One region of the Blautia sp. HCP3S3_C4 genome, then DNA from elsewhere that is predicted to be linked to it. Evidence: riboswitches for the same ligand, from Rfam matches in the RefSeq annotation. Region 1 holds a riboswitch; the other holds the start of a gene.
The links. A riboswitch is a leader RNA that binds a small molecule or an ion and turns the genes downstream of it on or off. The one in region 1 is predicted to bind S-adenosylmethionine.

Region 1 (6,169 bases):
GAAGACGAAGCTATGAGAGCCCATGCAAAGGAAATGGTATTCCCGATCGGAGCACCAAATGATGGATTTGCACAATATTTTACTGGTAAAAGCTTTCTTGCACCTATATCAACAAATCAGGTTGGAATCTTTAATGTAACTTTTGAGCCGGGGTGCAGAAATAACTGGCACATTCATCATGCAACAGAGGGCGGCGGACAGATCCTTGTCTGCGTGGCAGGCCGTGGTTACTATCAGGAATGGGGAAAGGATGCAGTAGAAATGAAGCCGGGAGACTGCATCAATATTCCGGTAGGCGTAAAGCACTGGCATGGAGCTGCACCGGATTCCTGGTTCAGCCATCTGGCAATTGAAGTGCCTGGCAAGGATGGCTCCAATGAGTGGCTGGAAGCAGTAGATGATGAGAAATATGGCAAGCTCGATTAATGATAAAGGTGAATTGCAATGGCTATAACTGTAAATATTTATTATAAAGGGACTGGGTCTGCAGCAAAACAATTTGCAAGGGAAATGACAGAAAGCGGAACGGTGGATGCTATCAGGAAAGAAACTGGAAATCTCCGCTATGAATACTTTTCGCCGTTAGATGATGAAGAAACGGTATTGTTGATCGATAGCTGGGAAAATCAGGAAGCGATTGATATGCATCATGCATCTCCAATGATGAATACTATCATGAAATTACGAGAAAAGTATAATCTTCATATGAAGGTTGAGCGTTATGTATCAGAAGATGGCATACCGGATTCGGACAAGAAATTCATAAAGGAATAGGTGACAATTATGGCAAAAACATTAGTAGCATATTTCAGTGCAAGTGGTGTAACAAAGAAAGCAGCAGAAAAGCTGGCATCTGCAGCAAAGACAGATATCTATGAGATCAAGCCTGCAGTTCCATATACCAAGGCTGATCTGAACTGGATGGATAAGAAATCAAGAAGCAGCGTAGAGATGGGAAACAAGTCCTTCAGACCGGAAATTGTGAAAGATGATTTGAATTTATCTCAGTACGATACTATTCTGGTTGGCTTCCCGATTTGGTGGTATGTGGCTCCAACCATCATTAATACTTTCCTTGAAAGCTATGATTTTGCCGGAAAGAAGATTGTTCTCTTCGCAACCTCCGGCGGCAGCGGTTTTGGAAACACGGTAAAAGAACTGAAACCTTCCGCTACTGGAGCAGAAATCATGGAAGGAAAGCTTCTGAATCGTGCGACAGATAAAGATATCGATGCCCTGATCAAGATGCTGTAAGGGAGGCGACTCCGGATGAAAAAGTTATGGGCAGTTCTCCTTTGCTTTGTACTTCTCTTTGCTATGACTGCGTGCGGAAACAGTGCTCCGGCTGTAAGCTCAGAGAATGAATCTACAGAGGCTATTAAAGAGAGTACTTCGGAAGCCACAGAGGATAGTGAGAGCACCGAAGAGATAAACGGAACCAATGAATCGGATGAAGTTGTTCTGGAAGAAGTTTTTGAGGTTAAAACTGCAGTGGTCTGCTTCTCCGGAACCGGAAACACCATGGCTGTCGCAGAGACGATTGCCGATGTAACCGGTGGTGATTTATTCGAAATCATTCCTGCAGAAAAATATGCAGACGAAGATCTGAATTATAATGATGACAACTGCAGGGCCAATAAGGAACAAGATGATCCTGATGCAAGACCTGCGATTGAAAATAATCTGAGTGCGGTGGAAGAATACGATACCATTTATCTCGGACATCCGATCTGGTGGGGTACAAACCCTCGTATCATCCAGACCTTCCTGGATACTTATGACCTGACAGATGCCACAATCTATACCTTCTGTACCTCAGGTGGAAGTGGTATTGAAAAGAGTATTTCTGATCTGCAGACGCTGTATCCAGACTTACATATTGTAACTGGTAAACGATTTAACAATGCATCTGAAGAAGATGTGACTGAGTGGATCAGCAGTCTTGCTGAATAGCAGGTGGCACATCTGCACCTTGAGAAGATATTCGTTCTCAGCTATAATGATAAAGACCTATAAAGAGTGCGCGAGAGACAAGCTCGATGACCGCACAGCAACCTGCATTTGCAAGGTGCTAAAGCTTGACCGATGGGCGTTATGTATTTGAGAATTATGGCTCCTGTCGGAAAAGATGGGGGCCTTTTCCTTTTGCCGCTCTTCATAGGATCATAGATCGAAGAGGAGGCATGAGAGCATGCGCAATGTAACTGAATTATCAAAACTGAATGGGAAAGTGTATGTGTATCTGAGAGATGAAGTGATTGCAAGAAGGTTTTTGCAGGATGCAGAGAATGAGGGATTCACTTTTGGAGATGGAGAAAAGCCAACAGCCAGACCGGGAAATAATCTCTATGTGGTCAATCGTGATTGGACGATCAGCCATGTGGGATGGACTGGCCATATGGCATTTCAATCAGCGAAGCGTATCGGTGAGCAGGAGCTGATCCGTGTGGATTATGAGAGATATCTGCTTGGGGAAGAAAACTTCGTGATTAATAAAAATAATGCTTGACCCTGACATAATGTCATACCTTATTATGAACTTACCACGACAGGAAAGAAGGTTTGATATTGATGATGACGGTAAATGAAGTAAGCAAATTATCAGGGGTGAGTATACGATCCCTGCATCATTACGACAAGATTGGTCTTCTGCCGGCCACGGAAGTTACAGCTACAGGCTTTATGACGATAAGGCCCTGGAGCGACTGCAGATGATCTTGTTATTCAAAGAACTTCAGTTTCCATTAAAAGAGATTACAACGATTCTTGATAATCCGGAGTTTGATCGAAGCAAAGCACTGGAACAACAGATAAAACTTTTGGAACTTCGGAAAGAACATCTGGAAAACCTGATCGATCTGGCTCGTGGAATAAAGATGATAGGAGTTCAGAAAATGAGCAAAATGAGTTTTGATGCTTTCGATACACGAAAGATTGATGAATATGCAGCCCAGGCAAAAGCATCCTGGGGAACTACCGATGCCTATAAAGAGTTTGAGAAGAAGTCTGCTGGAAGAAGCCGCGAAGAAGAACAGGTACTTGGTGTTCAGATGATGGAAATCTTTGCGGGGTTCGGTAAGATCAGAAATAAGAAACCGGAATCAGAAGAAGCACAGGCCCTGGTAGAGAAACTGCAGAACTATATCACCGAGCATTACTATACCTGTACCGATGAGATTCTGGAAAGTCTGGGACAGATGTATGCAGGCGGTGGAGATATGACATCCAATATAGATAAGTACGCAGGTGAGGGTACTGCAGTCTTTGCTAACGAAGCGATAGAAGCGTATATTCTGACAAAATAATTATCGAAAAATCAGAGTTTAGGCACCTTGTGGAGTGAAGTGTTGTCAGTCATTCCATGAGGTGCCTTTTTTTGCTTTTATGAGATTACTTCTTCCCTGGTTAAGCCTCCAGGCTGTCGATCAGGAACATCGATGCCTGCACCTCGAAGCATCGTTTCATAATTGCTTTCGATAATGCCCAGGGTCTTCTGTTGTTTCAGGAGATCCTGCTTTTCTTTTTTGGCAGAGACAAGTTCTTCTTCCAGTTCCAGCTGTTGTCGCTGCAGCTTTTCGGAAGACGGAAGTTTGTGAATACCAAACTCAGCCAGTTCTTTTAAAGTGACATCATGCAACTGATATTCTGCCTGATGTTGTATGCGGTAGAGTGCTTTGTCCGGAGCATCCTTCTCAGCACGAACCACATCACGACATGCACGATAGACTTCACAGTGCTTCATAATAATCTTCTGATTTTGAATAGCTTTTTGTGTTTGCAGGATCTGAACATCCGCAGCTTGAATAGAAGCCTCCAGATCAGAAATGTGATTTTGGAATTCTTCATAGTTCAATAGATTGTGCTGTGAAAGATAACTGAAAGTTCTGGCTGCCTCTTTCAGATTATTTTTTATGGCCCACTGTTCGAAGCCGGGGCGATTGCCGTCAGCGACATAGGAAGTCATCTCCACAAACATCCTTATTTTGAATGATGCATTTTGAGGAATGCGGGCCTTATGACGATTCTTCGCCAGACGTCTCAGGATACTGTCCTCTGTATAATAGGCTCCCAGAGTTTTGACATTGGTGAAATGTTTCTGATCAGGAGCCCGGAAAGCCAGATATTTTCCCTGCCGGATTTCATATCCTGCTTCTTTCATCTTCATCAGGAATTCATCAAAGGAAACGGACGACCAGATGGCACGATCCACGTTGTATTTGAGTTTTGCTTTCCAGCTGTTTCCTCGTTTGTACTCCATATTTTCTTTATATGATTTTGCTTTCTGTCCGGTGGGCATGGACTCTTCCAGACCATATTCCCGGCAAATGCGATTGCTGAGTTTACAGATCTTGTGATAGTTCCGTTTGTTGAAAACATACTTATGGTAGTCTACAAAATTTGTTGCATTGAAAATTAGATGGCAGTGGACATGATCCTTGTCAACGTGAGTGGAAAGAACATATTCATGTTTTCCTTTCAGGGTGGCATCTGCAATCTTTGTTGCAACTTCATGAGCAACATTGGGATCTGTGATCTCACCAGGCTTGAAGGAAATGATCATGTGCCAGGCAAGGTTATCTCCCTTCTCCATCACATTATCTTTTCCAAGCTTTGCAGTCATAGCAAATTCCAGATCGGCAGTTTCCGGTGAACAACCATAGGAAGAAACCAGATTATGGTCATCGGTCTTATCAGGATTCGTGATGTAATCGACGGCTTTCTTTACTGTAGATTTGATGCCGAAGATCTTAATATATGCCATATCTCTTTTATCATCCCTTTCAATTCTTTCATTTCTTCCGGTGCGACAGCACCAGTGGAATTGGCAAGCCTTGCCAGCTGGTTTACGTTCACACCGATCTTGTGCATCTCATAAAACTGTTTCTCAAGGTAAGTCGTATCTGTGTTTACGATGATGCCATCAATTGCCATCTTACGAAGATAGGCTCCCATATTTGCAGTCCTGGACAGAATCATTTTCTTACGAATCATCTTTTTCTCTTCAGCGGTTACAAAAAACTGAATTGGGATATCTCTGGTTCTGTTAGCCATGTAAATCTCCTTTCTGAGGATAGAGCTTTCAACCTCGATTACGCTGCGCTTCATCTCGGTCACGGCTGTCGCCGTATGAAGCCATCCTGACTTGTACAGTTGTAAGCAAGCTTCCAATGTACAATCAGGCCGTCTTCGCAAAGCTCGTAGCTTGCGTGAAGATTGGGTAGGGTCCCGGTCTTATGGCGAATGCCCGGAAGTGGAATGTCATGACACTTCCTGTCCTTGCTATTCTCTATCCCTCAACTACTAAATACAAAAATGTCCGGGGAAGTTTAGACACATTTTTGAAACTGCTCTGAAAAATTGCCCGGATAGTGCAAATTCGGGCACAAAACCTGCCCGGAGACTATTTGGCTGTCGGGATTTTTGCACATCTATTTGTTGTAAACTGGTAGCATCAGAAAAGGAATCAAGGAGGACGGCAAATGAAGGGATATGTTACAAGCAACGGATACATGGGATACGTAGATGGCAAGTACATTTTATTTGCCAGCGATAAAGAATATTTTGAATTCATGGAAGACTAAGGAGGAAGTGCAATGAGTAAGATTTATTTCACACTGACAGGAACCAAGTACTATCACGGCAATGAATTCCTGAAGCCGGGAATGAAACTGAAACTTAAGAAGGAACCGGAGAACAAGTTCGATAAAGAGGCCATCGTTGTAAAGACGGAAGGACTTGGCGAAATCGGACATGTGGCAAATAGCGCACACACCGTTATCGGTGAGAGCATGAGTGCCGGACGCATCTATGACAAGATCGGTAACACTGCAAAGGCCAAGGTTGTCCTGGTAACACCGCATGGAACGATCTGCAGTCTCAGTAAGAAGAGTCTGATTGATAACAAACATAAGAAGATGGAGGAAGCAGTCGATGAATAAAGTAATCCTGATGGGACGCTTGACCAGAGATCCGGAAGTAAGGTATGGCGCCGGAGAGAATTCTACTGCAGTTGCAAGATATACTATCGCAGTTGATCACAGATGCAAAAGAGACGGTGAGCAGAGTGCAGACTTCATCGGCTGTGTTGCCTTCGGGCGTAACGCAGAATTTGCAGAGAAGTATCTGCGCCAGGGAACAAAGATTGTATTGACCGGAAGAATTCAGACCG
Region 2 (6,169 bases), on a different contig from region 1:
CAAATCCATCTACTTCCGGCAGCATCAGATCCAGGATGATCAGATCAAATTCCTCATTTAATGCTCTGACCAGTCCTGTATCCCCTCTGTTACATATCTCAACCTCAAATCCGGAAAGTTCCAGATAATCTTTCTCCAGATCTGCAATAGCCTCTTCATCTTCTATAATTAATATTCTGCTCATTTCATTGGTACCTCCTGATATTTTCTGAGAACAAAATACATAATTGTGCCGATTCCCAGCCTGCTGGTAGCCCATACCTTACCACCATGATCCTCCAGAATCTTCTTTACAATAGAAAGTCCGATACCACTTCCACCCTTGGAAGAATTTCTGGATACATCGGTTCTGTAAAATCGATCAAAAATATAAACAATATCCTTAGCAGCAATACCTTTTCCATTATCTTCGATTTCTACCTGGATAAAATCTCCTACATCCTTGATACGGATCTGAATAATTCCTTTGGGCTTGTCCATATATTTAATAGCATTACTGATAAGATTATGAATTACACGGCGGATCTGCTCTCCGTCTGCGATCACCTGCACACCACTTTCCACATAATTGGCATAAACCAGTTCAATTCCTCTGGTTTCCAGTTCCAGACCTACTTCTTCTGCACAATCACTAAAATAATCCTCTACGTTCAGCTTACTAAAAGTGTATGGAATACGATTTGTATCAATCTTGGAATAAAAAGTCAGTTCATTGATCAGATGATCCATTTCATTGGTTTTATTATAAATAGTTTTTACATAACGATCCATCTTTTCCGGAGTATCCGCCACACCATCCATGATTCCTTCCACATATCCCTTTACAGCTGTAATAGGCGTTTTCAGATCATGTGAGATATTACTGATCAGTTCTTTATTTTCTTTATCCAATATTATTTTTTCCTCTGCAGATTCCCTCAGACGCTTTCTCATTTCCTCAAAATCCTGACATAGTTCTGAAAATTCATCATTCCCCTCTACGTCCAATACAAAATCAAGATTTCCTTCTTTTATATTTTGAGTTGCTTTCTTTAATTTTACTAAAGGTGTTGCTATACTTCTGTATATCCATAAGCCTATGGACAAAGCTGTAAATACAAGAATTACTGTCGCTGTAAACAGAAGATCTCTGGCAATAAGTTTTACCTGCGTCTTGCTGTTGGCAGACACTCCCATGGAAATATCATAGACAATTTCTGAAGAATCTGAATTATGTTGTGCCAGTTTTGTATGACTTAATCCGTATAATGATGCAGAAAACAATAAAAGGGGCACTAATATGATCATGGCAAATCCAACTATGATCCTTGTTTTTAATTTCATTGAAACCATCCTTTTCTCTGAGCCAATTTTTTTCATAACAAGATTATACCATAAAGTCTGTTTTCAATATCTAAATTTTCTATAAAATGCTGACGCCAACGTCGAAAGTATATTCTGCCAAAGCACCCGGACAATAAAAAAACAAACAAACATCCCACACAAAAATATGCAGGATGATTGTTTGCTTTTGTTTAAAGATAACTTTTTCTCAATTATGCAAGATATTTTTTCAGATCATTTACCTTATCCAGATGTTCCCATGGAAGATCTACATCTGTACGTCCGAAATGTCCGTAAGCAGCTGTCTGTTTGTAGATTGGGCGTCTCAGATCAAGCATTTTAATAATTCCTGCCGGACGGAGATCAAAATTCTCACGGATAATCTCAACCAATTTGGTATCTGAAAGCTTACCTGTACCAAATGTTTCCACATGGATAGATGTAGGACGTGCAACACCAATCGCATAAGAAAGCTGAATTTCACACTTATCAGCCAGGCCTGCTGCTACAATATTTTTTGCAACATAACGTGCTGCATAAGCTGCAGAACGGTCTACCTTTGTGCAGTCCTTACCGGAGAAAGCTCCGCCGCCGTGACGACCGGCTCCGCCATAAGTATCTACAATGATCTTACGTCCTGTAAGTCCGCTGTCACCGTGAGGTCCGCCGATTACGAAACGTCCTGTAGGATTGATAAAATATTTTGTATTCTCATCCACCATATTTGCCGGAATAACCTCATCAAAAACATATTTTTTAATATCTTTATGAATCTGCTCCTGTGCAACATCAGGATCATGCTGAGTAGAGCATACAACTGCATCAATACGTACAGGTTTTCCAGCTTCATCATATTCTACAGTAACCTGTGTTTTTCCATCTGGTCTTAAATAGTTTAATGTACCATCTTTACGGATTTTTGTCAGCTGACGAGCAAGCTTATGGGACATATTAATAGCATATGGCATATATTCCTCTGTTTCGTTGGAAGCATAGCCAAACTGGATTCCCTGGTCTCCTGCACCGATAGCATCAATCTCGTCTTCTCCCATTTTAGCTTCCAGAGCTTTATCTACTCCGAGAGCAATGTCTGCAGACTGTTCATCAATTGCAGTGATTACCGCACAGGTATCTGCATCAAAACCATATTTACCACGTGTATATCCGATTTCACGTACTGTATCTCTTACAATCTTCTGAATATCCACATAAGCGTTTGTTGTAATCTCACCCATTACCATTACAAGACCTGTAGTTACAGCTGTTTCACATGCAACACGGCCCATTGGGTCTTTTTCCATAATTGCATCAAGAATCGCATCAGAAATAGCATCGCACATTTTGTCCGGATGGCCTTCAGTTACAGATTCAGAAGTAAATAAAATTTTCTCCATTTTGTTCTCCTTTTTTTCATTTCATAGTATATTTTTATACAGATAATAAAAAGAAACAGCCCGAAGTAATCGGACTGTCTGAATGAATGCTTCAACAATCCTCTTATTGTTCGATCACTCGCTCAGGTTGGCACCTTCCTCCGCATAAAAAGGGGTTGCCGTGGCTTCTCAGATCCTTTGTATCTCCACCACTCTGAATAAAAGGCTATTACTAATTATTAACTTTTCTGCACAACTTACAATATACTCAACCCTTTGTAATGTCAAGCATAAATTCTATTTTTATAGAAATTTTATAATCATCCAACTCTCAGACGGAACTTCTGAATTTCCTTTTCGCTGGAAACTCTTTCAATCTCAGCTCCCAAAGCTCTAAGCTTCTCTTCGAAATTCTCATATCCTCTCTGGATGTATACAATATCATCTACTACCGTAATACCATCAGCTGCCAGACCTGCAATTACAAGAGCAGCACCTGCCCGCAGATCAGGAGCACTGACTCTGGCACCTGTAAGCTTATTTACACCATCAATAATTGCAGAGTTGCCCTCTACTTTAATGTTGGCTCCCATACGTGACAGCTCATCTGCATATTTGAATCTGTTTTCAAAAATACTCTCTGTTACAATACTGGTTCCTTCTGCAAGAGCCAGGGTAACAGCAATCTGCGGCTGCATATCTGTAGGATATCCCGGATAGGGAAGAGTTTTTACATGAGTACGATGAAGTCTGCCTGTAGCACGTACACGTACCGCATCATCAAATTCCTCAACCTCACATCCAATTTCCTCAAGCTTGGCCGTAGTTGCTTCCAGATGTTTGGGGATTACATTCTTTACTGTAACATCTCCACCTGTTGCTGCTGCAGCAAACATAAAGGTACCAGCCTCAATCTGATCAGGAATAATAGAATATTCTGTTCGATGAAGCTTCTCTACACCTTTGATACGGATCACATCTGTTCCTGCACCCTTAATGTTGGCACCCATACTATTCAGGAAATTGGCTACATCTACTACATGCGGTTCTCTTGCTGCATTCTCAATAATTGTACGTCCAGGTGCAAGAGAAGCAGCCATCATAATATTGATTGTTGCTCCCACAGATACAACATCAAGGAAAATATGGCTTCCATGAAGATTCTTAGCCTTTGCTACAATAGCTCCATGTAAAATATCCACATCTGCCCCCAGCGCTCTGAATCCCTTCAGATGCTGGTCAATGGGACGGCTTCCAATATTGCAGCCTCCCGGAAGAGGTACTTCTGCATGCTTATATTTACCAAGAAGAGCTCCAAGCAGATAGTAAGAAGCTCTGATTTTCTTAATATACTCATAATCTACGCTTACATCACCAATGGTAGAGCCATTGATCTTAACTGTTGACTTATTAATACGGTCTACCTGTGCTCCAATGCCGGCGATTGCTTCAAGTAAAACATTAATGTCTCTTACATCAGGCAGATTCTCAATTAAAATAGTCTCATCAGTCATAATTGCTGCTGCAAGAATTGCCAGTGCTGCATTCTTTGCACCTGCGATTTCCACTTCACCTACTAAAGGATTTCCACCTTTTATTACATATTGTTCCATAAATACACCTCTGTAATTATTTTCACTCCCTGTGCGGAGACGAATAAATTATTCTCAAATGATCGTCTGTTTTTAAGTCAATTGTATATTATAGCATATATTTATCATTTGTAAACAAAAATATTATCTCACTGGTTACTATGCCCCGGTATTTATTATTTCCAAAACTGCAGCAAGACTCTCTTCCAAATCTTTCCCTTCTTCATCTACAACAATATCAGCGTATTTTTCATATAAGGGAACTCGCTCTTCATACAGATCTTTTAAAGTCTGTCCCTCTTTCAATAAAACACCCCGTCCCCTCAAATTGCCAAGACGTTTTGAAAGTGATTCCAATGATATTTTCAGATAAACTACTTTTCCTATAGATCTTAAATGTTTCATTGCTTCTTCGCAATAAATAACACTGCCTCCAGGAGCAATCACTGTTTCTGTCACATCTACAGAAGCATTAACCTTATTTTCTATTTCCTTGAATCTCTCCGGTCCTTCCTGAGCAATAATCTGTGAAAGCTTTCTTTTCTCCTGCTTCTGAATCACAAGATCAGTATCCAGAAACTGATATCCAAGTGCTTTTGCTAAAATTACTCCTATGGTGCTTTTTCCTGAACCAGGCATTCCTATTAACGTCACATTATTCATTGTTATTCCCTTCATTTTAGCATATATGATCATCAGGTGTAAATACTAACGTTTTTTCCCTGTTCCAAGATATTCTCCATGGGAATATACCAGCATTTTGGCATCATTCAAATGAAATTTCTTTTTTTCATCCATATATGCAGGATCCGCATGGACAGCCAGTACATCTGCCAGAAACATATGATGGGAACCTAATTCCAGCACCTGTTTTACCCTGCATTCAATACTGACCGGTGATTCCAGGATCATAGGCGCTTTCACAAAATCAGCCTTCTCCCGGGTAAGCTTCATTTCTTTAAATTTATCAACATCACGGCCGGAGCGCACTCCACAATAATCTGTTGCATATGCCAGTTTCTCTGTAGTCAGGTTGATTACAAATTCTCCTGTTTTCTTTATCATTTCATAGGAATACCGGGAAGGACGCACTGAAATAGACACCATTGGCGGATTTGTACATACGGTTCCAGCCCATGCAACTGTCAGTATATTATCATTTCCCTCTCCATCTGTAACACTGACCATCACTGCCGGCAGCGGATAAAGCATATTTCCGGCTTTCCAGGTTTCTTTTGCCATTTATTTCTTCCTGTCCTTAATTATAATCATTCTGTCCTGCCTGTGCAGCTTCCATAAGTGCCGGAATCAGCTGTTTCTTACGAGAAACTACACCCTTCAGATCAAATACACCATCCGTTGGTTCCATATGAAATGCTGTGCTGGCCATTTCTTCACTTCCCTCACCATAATAGAGAAGCTCTGTAGACTCCTCAATGATGTTCGTCAGCATAAAGAATACACGGGATACGCCGTGACGTCCACATTCACTTACCATAAACGGAATCAGACGTTCTTTGATTTCTGTCAGTTCATCGCTGTCCATGGAACTGATCTGACCAACACCAAAGCTGATCTCATCTTCAGCAATAAATTTTTTGTAATCCTGATAGAAAATCTCTTCCGGTGATTTATCCTTCAGATTACTTCCTGCCTTGAACATTTCCCTGGCAAACTGCTCAATATTAATTCCTGCAATAAGTGCCAATGCTCCTGCTGCCATTTTATCTGATAACGTGCAGGTAGGAGAACGGAACATCAATGTATCTGAAATAATTGCAGCACAGAGAAGTCCGGCAATATTTGGCGAAATTTCCAGTTTTTGCTCTCCATACATCTCGTACAAAATTGTAGCTGTACATCCAACCGGTTGATTTCTGA

Region 2: linked by a shared signal. The riboswitch ahead of metK (methionine adenosyltransferase) and the one ahead of ACTNC6_RS15095 (hypothetical protein) in region 1 are both predicted to bind S-adenosylmethionine.

Annotation. Positions count from the first base shown of each region.
Region 1 covers NZ_JBQHWF010000021.1:10,527-16,695, reverse strand. The annotation lists gene ACTNC6_RS15115 (carboxymuconolactone decarboxylase family protein) at 1-426, shown strand, start outside; gene ACTNC6_RS15110 (antibiotic biosynthesis monooxygenase family protein) at 445-774, shown strand; gene ACTNC6_RS15105 (flavodoxin) at 784-1,254, shown strand; gene ACTNC6_RS15100 (flavodoxin) at 1,270-1,953, shown strand; SAM riboswitch class I at 2,008-2,092, shown strand; gene ACTNC6_RS15095 (hypothetical protein) at 2,192-2,509, shown strand; partial or broken gene ACTNC6_RS15090 (MerR family DNA-binding transcriptional regulator) at 2,572-2,711, shown strand; gene ACTNC6_RS15085 (MerR family transcriptional regulator) at 2,712-3,305, shown strand; gene ACTNC6_RS15080 (relaxase/mobilization nuclease domain-containing protein) at 3,383-4,762, opposite strand; gene ACTNC6_RS15075 (plasmid mobilization protein) at 4,723-5,052, opposite strand; gene ACTNC6_RS15070 (HIRAN domain-containing protein) at 5,595-5,939, shown strand; gene ACTNC6_RS15065 (single-stranded DNA-binding protein) at 5,932-6,169, shown strand, end outside.
Region 2 covers NZ_JBQHWF010000013.1:12,742-18,910, forward strand. The annotation lists gene ACTNC6_RS11895 (response regulator transcription factor) at 1-184, opposite strand, end outside; gene ACTNC6_RS11900 (sensor histidine kinase) at 181-1,332, opposite strand; gene metK (methionine adenosyltransferase) at 1,536-2,717, opposite strand; SAM riboswitch class I at 2,818-2,921, opposite strand; gene ACTNC6_RS11910 (UDP-N-acetylglucosamine 1-carboxyvinyltransferase) at 3,017-4,309, opposite strand; gene ACTNC6_RS11915 (shikimate kinase) at 4,448-4,951, opposite strand; gene ACTNC6_RS11920 (flavin reductase family protein) at 4,997-5,530, opposite strand; gene ACTNC6_RS11925 (putative manganese-dependent inorganic diphosphatase) at 5,547-6,169, opposite strand, start outside.